2 regions of the Alteromonas sp. KC3 genome follow, and region 1 is predicted to be linked to the other one. Evidence: predicted binding sites of a transcription regulator. Region 1 holds the regulator's gene; the other holds the start of a gene.
The links. The regulator FliA, encoded in region 1, starts transcription of late flagellar genes. The targets are predictions, from matches to a motif close to CTAAAGNTNNNNNNNNNNNNGCCGATA.
Positions count from the first base shown of each region.

Region 2: the regulator FliA is predicted to act here: its motif matches at 2,658-2,684, upstream of JN178_RS10315 (VC2046/SO_2500 family protein).

Region 1 covers NZ_AP024235.1:1,166,317-1,171,909, forward strand. Annotated here, with positions in the region: gene JN178_RS05180 (MinD/ParA family protein) at 1-867, shown strand; gene JN178_RS05185 (RNA polymerase sigma factor FliA) at 864-1,595, shown strand; gene cheY (chemotaxis response regulator CheY) at 1,632-2,015, shown strand; gene JN178_RS05195 (protein phosphatase CheZ) at 2,050-2,805, shown strand; gene JN178_RS05200 (chemotaxis protein CheA) at 2,818-5,055, shown strand; gene JN178_RS05205 (protein-glutamate methylesterase/protein-glutamine glutaminase) at 5,082-5,593, shown strand, end outside.
Region 2 covers NZ_AP024235.1:2,292,356-2,297,948, reverse strand. Annotated here, with positions in the region: gene JN178_RS10325 (AraC family transcriptional regulator) at 1-891, shown strand, start outside; gene JN178_RS10320 (tetratricopeptide repeat-containing response regulator) at 947-2,587, opposite strand; gene JN178_RS10315 (VC2046/SO_2500 family protein) at 2,724-3,272, shown strand; gene trhO (oxygen-dependent tRNA uridine(34) hydroxylase TrhO) at 3,434-4,429, shown strand; gene JN178_RS10305 (EF-hand domain-containing protein) at 4,488-4,730, shown strand; gene JN178_RS10300 (DEAD/DEAH box helicase) at 4,860-5,593, opposite strand, start outside.

The DNA of each region.
Region 1 (5,593 bases):
ATGATTGACGACCAAGCGAGTAGCTTAAGAAAAATGAAGCAATCAAGGTTAATCAAAGTTATTGCCGTCACCGGAGGTAAAGGTGGCGTCGGTAAAACAAATATTACACTAAACACCGCCATTGCTATGGCTAAGCAGGGTAAGCGTGTAATGGTTCTCGATGCAGACTTAGGTCTGGCTAATGTCGATGTGATGTTAGGTCTTCGCGTCGAGAAAAATCTTTCTCACGTATTATCGGGTGAATGCACGCTTGATGAGGTACTCGTCACTGGTCCGCATGGAATCAAGATTGCGCCAGCGACATCGGGTACACAGTCAATGGCAGAGTTATCACCTACTCAGCATGCGGGTTTAATACGCGCCTTTAGTGAATTACGTTCACAAATTGATGTTCTCATCGTCGATACCGCAGCGGGTATCTCAGACATGGTATTAAGCTTTTCTAAAGCGTCGCAGGATATTATGGTTGTAGTGTGCGACGAGCCTACATCATTAACTGACGCTTACGCGCTGATCAAAATTTTGAATCGCGAACACGGTGTGTTTCGATTTAAAGTGGTCGCCAATATGGTGCGCGACGTGCGGGAAGGGCAAGAGCTGTTTAGTAAATTAAGTAAAGTAACAGGTCGATTTTTGGATGTTGCACTAGAATTAGTGGCAACTGTCCCGTTTGATGAAAATATTCGTAAAGCGGTACGCAAACAAACCGCTATCGTCGATGCCTACCCAGGTTCGCCTGCTGCCGTTGCAATTACTCAACTGGCTAACAAGGCATTGTCATGGCCAATCCCGGCTCAGCCAGGTGGTCATTTAGAGTTTTTCATTGAACAGTTGGTTGCAGAGAAAGCAGTAGGAAATCAGCGTTGAATAGCAAGGCAGCAGCTTATCAACAACAAACCGATAAGTCGCAGTTAGTCGAACGACATGCGCCTTTGGTTAAACGTATCGCTCATCACTTGATGGCGCGTTTGCCCGCTAGTGTACTTGTTGACGATTTAATTCAATCAGGCATGATTGGTTTATTAGAAGCTGCTCGCAATTTTGACGGCTCGAAAGGTGCGAGCTTTGAAACCTTTGCGGGTATTCGTATCCGCGGTGCTATGCTGGACGAGATTCGAAAAGGCGATTGGACGCCGCGGTCAGTGCATCGCAACGGTCGCGCGATAACAGAAGCCATTTCGCAAGTAGAAGGCGAGACTGGACGCGATGCCAGAGATTCTGATATTGCTGCTAAACTCAATGTGAGTTTGCAGGACTATCATCAAATGTTGAATGAAGTAAATGCTGGTAAGTTGGTTGGCATTGAAGATTTAGGTGTGTCTGAGGACGTTATTTCGACTGAACAAAATCGGGGTAGCGACGCACCACTTGAAGACTTGATGCAAGGTGCTTTCCAAAAGGCGTTAGCCCATGCGATTACAACATTACCTGAACGAGAAGCTATCGTGCTTTCTTTATACTATGATGAAGAGCTAAACCTACGAGAAATAGGTGAAGTACTTGATGTTAGTGAATCGAGAGTAAGCCAAATTCACAGTCAGGCCATGTTAAAACTCAAATCACGAATGAAGTCGTGGCAAGCTGACGAAGAATAGATATTAATAACAATTAACCCCTCACTGGAGGCTATTTTGGATAAAAGTATGAAAATTCTCGTGGTTGACGATTTTTCTACCATGAGACGTATCATCAAAAACCTACTTAAAGACTTGGGTTTCTCCAACATCCAGGAAGCGGATGACGGAAGTACGGCGTTGCCAATGCTACAGCAAGGCGACTTTGACTTTGTCGTTACCGATTGGAATATGCCAGGCATGCAAGGAATTGACTTGCTGCGTGCTATTCGTGCCGATGACAAACTGAAGCATTTGCCTGTGCTAATGGTTACTGCTGAAGCCAAGAAAGAACAAATTGTTGCGGCAGCGCAAGCCGGCGTAAATGGCTATGTAGTTAAGCCTTTCACAGCTGCAACATTAAAAGAAAAATTGGATAAAATTTTCGAACGTTTAGGTTGATCCAGACGCTCACCAGAGAAACGAGGTTTACTGGATGTCACCAAATGTAAACGTTCCGATTACATTGGACGAAGCTAAACAACTTGTTGCCTATCTTGAAGAGGGTGACAACGCTTCAGCCAATGCGCTACTTGAAGCAGCCTCAATGAAGGAGAATGTTGAGCTGTTTGCAGAAGTAGGAAAACTGACGCGTCAACTTCATGATGCGCTCAATAATTTTCAGATTGACGATCGCATTAAGAATCTTGCGACCGAAGATATGCCTGATGCACAGTCTCGTCTGACATACGTCATTGAAGAAACTGAAAAAGCTGCTAATACTACTATGGATGCAGTAGAAGCGAGCATGCCAATTGCAGAAACGCTCGCTGAGCGCATCGAGAAAGTGATGCCTGAGTGGAAAAAGCTAATGAGCCGCCAAATAGAATTAGGCGAGTTCAAAGCGCTTTGTGCAGATTTAGATAACTTACTTGAAGAAAGCGCAGAGCAATCAACTAAGCTCACACAGTTACTGACAGAAGTATTGATGGCACAGGGTTATCAAGATTTAACTGGTCAGGTAATTCGCCGCGTTATCGACTTGGTAAAAGAAGTCGAGGACAGCCTAGTAAACATGTTAACCATGTTTGGCGAGCGCGACGGTTCAGAACATTCTAAACCTTCTAGCGTTAAGGCCGATAAAAATGATGGTGTACAAGCGGAAGGCCCAATTATTGACGCGGAAAATCGCGATGATGTTGTTTCTGGCCAAGATGATGTAGATGATCTTTTGTCTAGCTTAGGTTTTTAGGGGAGCGGGCGCATGTCGTTTGATGTTGACGAGGATATATTACAGGACTTTCTAGTAGAAGCTGGAGAGATACTTGAACAATTACAAGAACAGCTCGTTGATCTTGAGAACAATCCAGAAGACGCGGATTTGCTGAATGCAATTTTCCGCGGCTACCATACTGTTAAAGGCGGAGCAGGGTTTCTATCCCTGACTGAGTTGGTTGAAATATGCCACGGGGCCGAAAACGTTTTCGATGTTATGCGAAACGGGCAACGTACACTCACGCCGGAGTTAATGGATATTATTTTGCAGGCCACCGATGTGGTGGTAGAGATGTTTGAACGTGTTAAAGCGCGTGATCCTCTAGAACCTGCAGATGCACATCTTGTCGACTTATTACACAAACTAAGTCGCCCAGAATCTCCTGACGAAAATATCTTTGGCGATACTGCACCCAGTGCAACTCAGCCTGCAGAGGTTGAGGATGAGCCTGAACTTGTTATTGAAGAGTCAGAGCCTACATCGTCGTCAAGTGACGGTGGTGGCATTGATGAAATCACTGAAGATGAATTCGAAGCCTTGCTAGATGAACTTCATGGTTCAAGTGCTCCCGGTCAGTCTGCACCAAAAGCGGCAGCGCCAGCGAAAGCCGCTGAACCTGCACCAAGCGCAGGCGGTGATAGCGATGACATCACCGATGAAGAATTCGAAGCGCTTCTTGACGATTTACACGGTAAAGGTCAATTTGGCGGTAGCGAAGATGCAGCACCTGCATCAGCACCTGCGCCAGCGGCACCGGTATCTGCATCAAGCGATGAAGAAATTACTGACGACGAGTTTGAAGCGCTACTTGATCAATTGCATGGTTCGGGGCAAGGTCCTACCAAACAATCGTCAACGCCCGCTGAGCCAGTGGTAGATAAAACGGCTACCGACGCGATTAACAAAGCGAAAAGCGAAGCGCCAGCAGCACCTAAGGCTGGTCCAGCGCCGCAAAAGGCTGCAGCAGCCGCTCCTGCTCCAGCGCCTGCTGGGGCAGCGAAGAAAGAAGCACCCAAAAAAGACGATAAAAAAGCCGCACCAGCAGCACCTCCGGCTGAGACTACAGTGCGTGTTGACACCAAGCGCTTAGATCAAATTATGAATATGGTCGGCGAGTTGGTATTGGTTCGAAATCGCCTTATTAGTTTGGGTATTAATAGCAATGACGAAAGTATGTCGAAAGCTATTGCTAACCTTGATGTTGTAACAGGCGACTTGCAAGGCGCGGTGATGAAAACCCGCATGCAGCCAATCAAAAAGGTATTTGGTCGATTCCCCCGCGTTGTACGCGACCTCGCTCGAAGCCTCAAGAAAGAAATTACCCTTGAGTTGGTTGGTGAAGAAACCGATCTAGATAAGAACTTGGTTGAAGCATTGGCCGATCCGTTGGTTCACTTGGTGAGAAACTCAGTGGACCATGGTATTGAAATGCCTGATGACCGCGCAGCGGCCGGTAAACCGCGCATGGGGACGGTTCAGCTGTCTGCATCACAAGAAGGCGATCACATCCTTCTTACTATCGAAGACGATGGTAAAGGTATGGATCCCGAAAAGCTTAAAGAAATTGCGATAAGCCGCGGTGTGCTTGATGCAGATGCTGCAGCTCGTATGTCAGACGTGGAAGCTTTTAATCTTATCTTTGCCCCTGGGTTCTCAACCAAAACTGAAATTAGTGATATTTCGGGCCGTGGTGTGGGTATGGATGTGGTTAAAACCAAGATTAACCAACTAAACGGTACCGTTAATATCGACTCGCAGCTTGGTAAAGGTACGCGATTAGACATCAAAGTACCGCTTACTCTAGCCATACTTCCAACCTTAATGATTGTGGTAGGCAAACAAACCTTTGCGTTACCGCTTGGTGCAGTTAATGAAATTATTAACATGGACATCAAGAAAACCAATACGGTTGATGGTCAGCTGACGATGATTGTCCGCTCCAAAGCTATTCCGCTGTTCTTCCTTGGGGAATGGCTGATTCGTGGTCCTAAGAACATCGATAAAGAAAAAGGACACGTTGTTGTGGTACAGATTGGAACGCAGCAAGTCGGCTTTGTGGTTGATGCATTAATTGGTCAAGAAGAAGTGGTTATTAAGCCGTTAGATGCGCTCTTACAGGGCACGCCGGGTATGGCTGGTGCGACAATAACATCTGATGGTGGTATTGCACTTATTTTGGATATACCGAGTCTACTGAAGCGTTACGCCCGTAAGCCCATAAAGTAGGGCTGTAATAATAGGAAAAGTAATCCATGGTCTTTAAAGTCCTGGTCGTGGACGACTCTACTTTCTATCGACGTCGAGTGAAAGAAATTCTCGATGCCGATAGAGAGTTGGAAGTAGTAGGCGAAGCGAGAAATGGGCGAGATGCGCTCGAGAAGTTAGAAACCCTCACTCCAGACGTAATAACAATGGACGTGGAAATGCCGATCATGGATGGAATTTCTGCGGTAAAAGCCATTATGGAGAAGCGTCCAACTCCTATACTGATGTTTTCCTCGCTAACCCATCATGGCGCGCAAGCCACACTTGATGCGTTAGAAGCGGGGGCACTCGATTTTCTGCCAAAGAAATTTGAAGACATCGCGCAAGATCGAAAAGATGCGACACGTTTATTGTGTACAAAAGTTCGTCTTATTGCGCGACGCGGTGTTGGTCTTAAACGCCCTGTTATGCGCTCTGTAGAAACAAGACGCCTTCCAGAAAATGCGCCTAAACCGGCTTTTTTTAGAAGTTCAGGTTTGTTGTCTGGCCGTAAAGACGC
Region 2 (5,593 bases), 1.1 Mb from region 1:
GAGCAGAAATCGGTTGCAAGCAATGAGCTTTTTCAACTGTTAGAATCGTTCGCCAGAAAAGAAGGGGACTTTGAATCGGGCATACAAGGTCTTACGGTACATGTACGCAATGCCCCAACGGAACCCTTACATTGCATCTATACACTTAGCCTGGCAGTTGTACTGCAAGGCGGCAAAGAAATTCTGCAAGATAATGAAGTTACCCACTGCACAGCGGGGCAGGCAATGTTGACTACTTTTGATCTTCCAGTTGTCTCACATGTTTCTAGCGCCTCTCGACACTCGCCTTTTTTAGCATTGATATTGAAAATGGATTACTCACTTATTATGCAAACTTGCGCGGAGTTAAAACTATCAAAACCACCTAAAGATATACGATTTAAAGCACTGACATCATATGACGTCGATGAAGGTCTTTTAGATGCATTGAAGCGAATGCTGACCCTTGAGAAACAATCAACAATTAAAGCAGGCATATTACCGCTCATTCAAAAGGAGATTGTGCTGCGCCTACTAGATAGTCCTCATGGTATGCATCTTCGCCATTTGGCGGCGCTAGGCTCACCAAATGGGAATGTTTTGAAAGCTGTAACGTGGTTAAAACAGAACTTTGCTCAGGGCATCGGCATGAATGATTTGGCTGAAAAAGCACACATGAGTGCATCGGCATTCAGGCAACATTTTAAGGCTCTAACTGGAACCAGTCCATTGCAGTATCAGAAAACTCTTCGTCTTCAAGAAGCGAGGGATCAGATGCTTATGAATGGGCTTGATGCAACACAAGCTAGTTCTGCTGTAGGCTATGAAAGTTCTACACAATTCAGTCGTGAGTACAGCAGGCTATTTGGCTTACCTCCTCAAAAGGACATACAGCGATTGAAGAACATTTAAAAATAGTAATTTAACCAGCAAATAAAAATCACAGTTGAAAAAAAACAATTACCGCTTAAAACCCAATATATTTAGACAACTCTTCTCTTAGATTAATGTATTTTTCTTGGTAGGGAGGCTTCAAATTCATATCATCAATCAGCTTAAAAAGGCGTTTACATTCGTTGATGATTTTCATTTCGACTTTGTCTTGCGTTTTGGCGATTTGCAGTAAGCATTGCAGCAGGTTTAGCGATACGCCAGTATTAACAGGGGCATAGCCTTGGGCTAGAGCAAACGATGCTTTGGCTCTTTCATAATCTTGTTTCTGATAATGCTGAATACCTTCTCTATTGAACTGTTGATAATTAGCGAGGTTTTGTTGCGCTTTCTTTTCTTGCTCGCTAAGCATAGAGCTACTATTGGCATCTAGCTTGTCTTGTCTACCTTCTAATATCTTAGACAGTTCAAGTGCGTCATCATATTCGCCAAGCTTGTACATTACATTAATGCTATCTGGAATAAACGCAGTCGGTAGTTCAGGGTATTTGTTTTCAAGTGCTATTTGAGAGTCTGATAAATGTCGTTTGGCATCAATGAGTTTTCCATCAATTGCGCTGACTCTTGCATTTACAATCTTTCCGAATATTTCAACATCGAATTCCCTGTCTATACGTTGTAAATGTTCATCAAATTTACCGCGTTGTAGAGTAAGAAGTGCTTCTTGTTGGTACTTGTTTCGCTGTTTCTTATCGTCGAAAAATTCTGCAACATCTAGCATTGCGCGGATAATACCGCACCAATGAAGGCTATTTTGATACACAGTACGTTTTGATAAATCCCATATCGCTTGGCTTGAACTTGCTGCTAATACCAAATCTTGATTGGCCCGCGCTATATTGCAGGCTTGAAAGTGGCGCGTAAGCGAGAAAGGCGATAACTTTATGGCTTCTTTAATTGCTTCTATAGCCGCTTCGCCTTGCTTTAGCGCTTGATTTGCCTGAGCGATGATATCGTGGGCATCTGCATTAAAGCGGTTCTTCTTTATAATGCGTTTTGCTATGGAAATAGCTTTCTCGTTTTGCTCAAGTTGTAGATACGTTTTACCTAGTGCTACCTGAGCCCACAGAACGGGTTTTCCATTTATATAGTCTTGTAACACATCAAGTGCTTTAGATGGTTCGTTTATTTGCCAATAAAGTTCGATAAGCAGTTGTTCACAATGACCTTTGTAATGTGATGGAGAGGCTAGCAGTTCTTCAATATGGTCTATTGCTGCATTATATTCTTGTTGTTCTATTAGGCGATAAGCCTCTTTAAGAAACTGACGCTTTTGCCAGGCTCTTATGATGCGAGACTTAAGTTGAACCTGAGAAAAAGGTTTAATCAAAAAGTCATCGGGACGTCTGTCAATTGAACCTAAAACCACAGGTCTTGCGCTATCTGCACTAATCAGTACAAAAACGGATGTTGGGTTAATCAGTCGTCTTGTGCGCAGTTCTTCTATAAGTTCATAGCCATTCTTGTTGTCGGCACCAAGGTGAAGATCACAAACAATGATGTCGAATTTATGCTTCTTACATAGGGAAACGGCTTGTTCTGCAGACGATTTTGTAACGACATCGGATACACCCATAGAATGCATGAGCCCTTTTAACAACAGCAGGAATGGGCGTTGATCTTCAACAATCAAAACTTGTTTGTTACTAAATTGCATTTCCAATCCATGAATGGGTATCGCTCATAGCAGTATGATTATCTATTACGCGATAGAGAGCAATAATAAGCTCAAGAAAAACATTATCTTGCCGACAACCTAAGTATAAGTTTGTACGTGATAAACGCCAGATATAATGTCAGCAGAAGAGTTAAAGACAAATAACACACCCCCAATAGACCCAAGTCTATTTTGGGAGTCTAGCGGTATTCTGTCTAAGGCGACTTCCCAAGGCGCTCTATTTTCACTTTATTTAGCCATGCAACAACACGCATTGGCAGAACCCATTCACATCAATAGTGCCGATACACTTAACGACAATAAACGCGGTAGTATCGATTCAACGCTTGAAGCTTTAAATCATTACCCAAAAGCTAAACTTGAGGCAACGCCAAGTGATTGGAAAAACATGTCTGTTTTGTCGGAATTAATGAAAACAGACATTGCAACCGCAAGGTTGTTTCACGTTATGAACCCTCAACCACTTGCGCAAACCAACAACAAATTGCGACTACCAGATGATGTAATAGATAACTGTAGCTATGGTACTCAAAAGCGAGTAGCTAAAGCGTACTCTAGTACAATAGATGAAGATAACACGATGCTGTTTGATGTTGTCGAACAAAGTCATGCGTTTAATGACAACTTAACGTCCCGCCGCTGGGATGAATCTGTTGTTGCATAAGTTGTTGCATAAAATATCATCTACCCATCATTACTTTGACTGATGCTAATTGCAAAAAGGCATAAACCAGCACTGCCGTAGATTTGTAACTGTGAATCTGCTATATTGCGCGCCGCATTTTTGCACTGGTCTTACGCTCCAATCAGCAAAGGTTTAAAAACATGTCAAAATATATTGTATGTGCGATGTATAAATTCGTTGCACTTGAAAATTTCAAAGAAATGCGTCAGCCGCTTCTAGAGGCGATGGAAAGTAACGGTATTAAAGGTACGTTGTTACTTGCTCATGAAGGTATCAATGGCACAGTATCTGGTACGCGTGAAGGTATTGATGCGCTACTTGCGTATTTAAACAATGATACTCGAATTAATCCTATTTCTTTTAAAGAATCACTTCACGATGAACAGCCGTTTTATCGTACTAAGGTAAAACTGAAAAAAGAAATCGTAACCATGGGTGTTGAAGGTATCGATCCACGCAAAACGGTGGGTACCTACGTGAAGCCAAAAGATTGGAATGCGCTTATCAGCGATCCAGACGTTACCGTTATTGATACACGTAACGGTTATGAAATTGAAATTGGTACATTCAAAAACGCCATTGACCCGAAAACGGAAACATTTAGAGAGTTCCCTGAGTACGTGTCAAAAGAACTTGACCCAGCGAAAAATAAGAAAGTTGCCATGTTCTGTACAGGCGGTATTCGCTGTGAAAAATCTACTGCCTATCTAAAAGAGCAGGGGTTTGAAGAGGTTTATCATCTTGAAGGTGGAATTCTTCAGTATCTTGAAGACGTGCCAAAAGAAGAATCTATGTGGGAAGGCGACTGCTTTGTTTTTGATAATCGCGTTGCGGTTAATCACGACTTAGAAAAAAGCCACTATGAGCAGTGCTATGCTTGCCGTCTGCCCATTACTGAAGAAGACAAAGAAAGCGATAAGTATGAAGCTGGCGTAAGCTGTCCACACTGTTATGGCACTCATACAGACGAACAACTTGAGCGTTTCCGTGAGCGTGAAAAGCAGGTACAACTTGCTAAGTCACGTAAGCAAGAACACGTGGGTACTGAAGCGCGTTTAACCATGGAACAAAAACGTCAAGAGAAAGCGCAAGCCCAGCGATTACGTGCACTGAAAGCAAAAGAAAATCAGGCATAGACAGTAAGTTAGAAGGGCGTTACACTCGTGTTTATTGCAGTTGAAATAAGGAACGCGAGTGAGCACTCAACTTTCAGAATCTAAAATTGAAGAAATTAGAAAAGACTTCAGCTTTTTTGACCGCGATGGAAATGGTCAAATCGATTTGCCTGAATTCATCGAACTTCTTACGGTGATCTCACCAAAGACAAAAGCGAGCCACGTACAAGAAGGCTTTAAGCTCATCGACAGCAATGATGATGGCTTTATCGACTTCGAAGAATTTTTAGAGTGGTGGCAAGAGTGCTGGTGGGAATACTAATTTGAGTATTTTCCAGTAGCAATATAGAACTAAAAAGCGAGTTCAGGGCTCGCTTTTTTATTAATTTTTTACGCTAATCACTGCTTGTTAGTGGTTTTCGTTATTAGCGCTTATCAAGTAGCCCACGAGTTACTCTTCGTCAGCGGTATCTGTGTCGTCTTCCAGTGGCTTTCTTGGTTTGCGTTTTATCGGAACCATACCCACATCTTCACCGCCCATCGTATCGATACGCTTTTTATGCTGTTGTTTAATCGGTTTTGCTACCCGTTTTTTACCTTGCGCACCAGCTTGTTTGGATGCCTTTTTCTTTGCTGGAGCAAAGCCTTTAAAAGTAGCGGCATGTTTTGGGTGAGCACTGCACTCTAACGCGTATTGCAAATGGTTTTTAAGTGCTTCAAAGCTCTTCCAATCGCGCGGCCCAACTAAGGAAAATGCTTCGCCTTTTTGTCCTGCGCGGCCAGTACGGCCAATACGATGAATATATTCATCGGCGTTTTTAGGAAGATCAAAATTGACTACTAAGCCTACCTTAGAGAGATCAAGCCCACGTGATGCTAGGTCTGTTGTAACTAAGATACTGTGTTGACCACGCGCAAATGAACTCATGATTGCGGCGCGCTGGTTTTGTGGTAGATCGCCGCGAAGCGCAATAGCCTCTAAACCGTCTTCGTTGAGCAATGCTGCAATGCGGTCAGTATCTTCACGTGTAGCGGTAAATACAATGGCTTGATTGTAAGAACGGTTCGTTAACTCAGCGTGCAATATGGCATCTTTGTTATCGACGTTATCTGCAAAGAAACATCGCTGTTCTATATCACCGTGCTGGGCAGTCGCATCACCCACAGCAACGCGCACAGCACTTT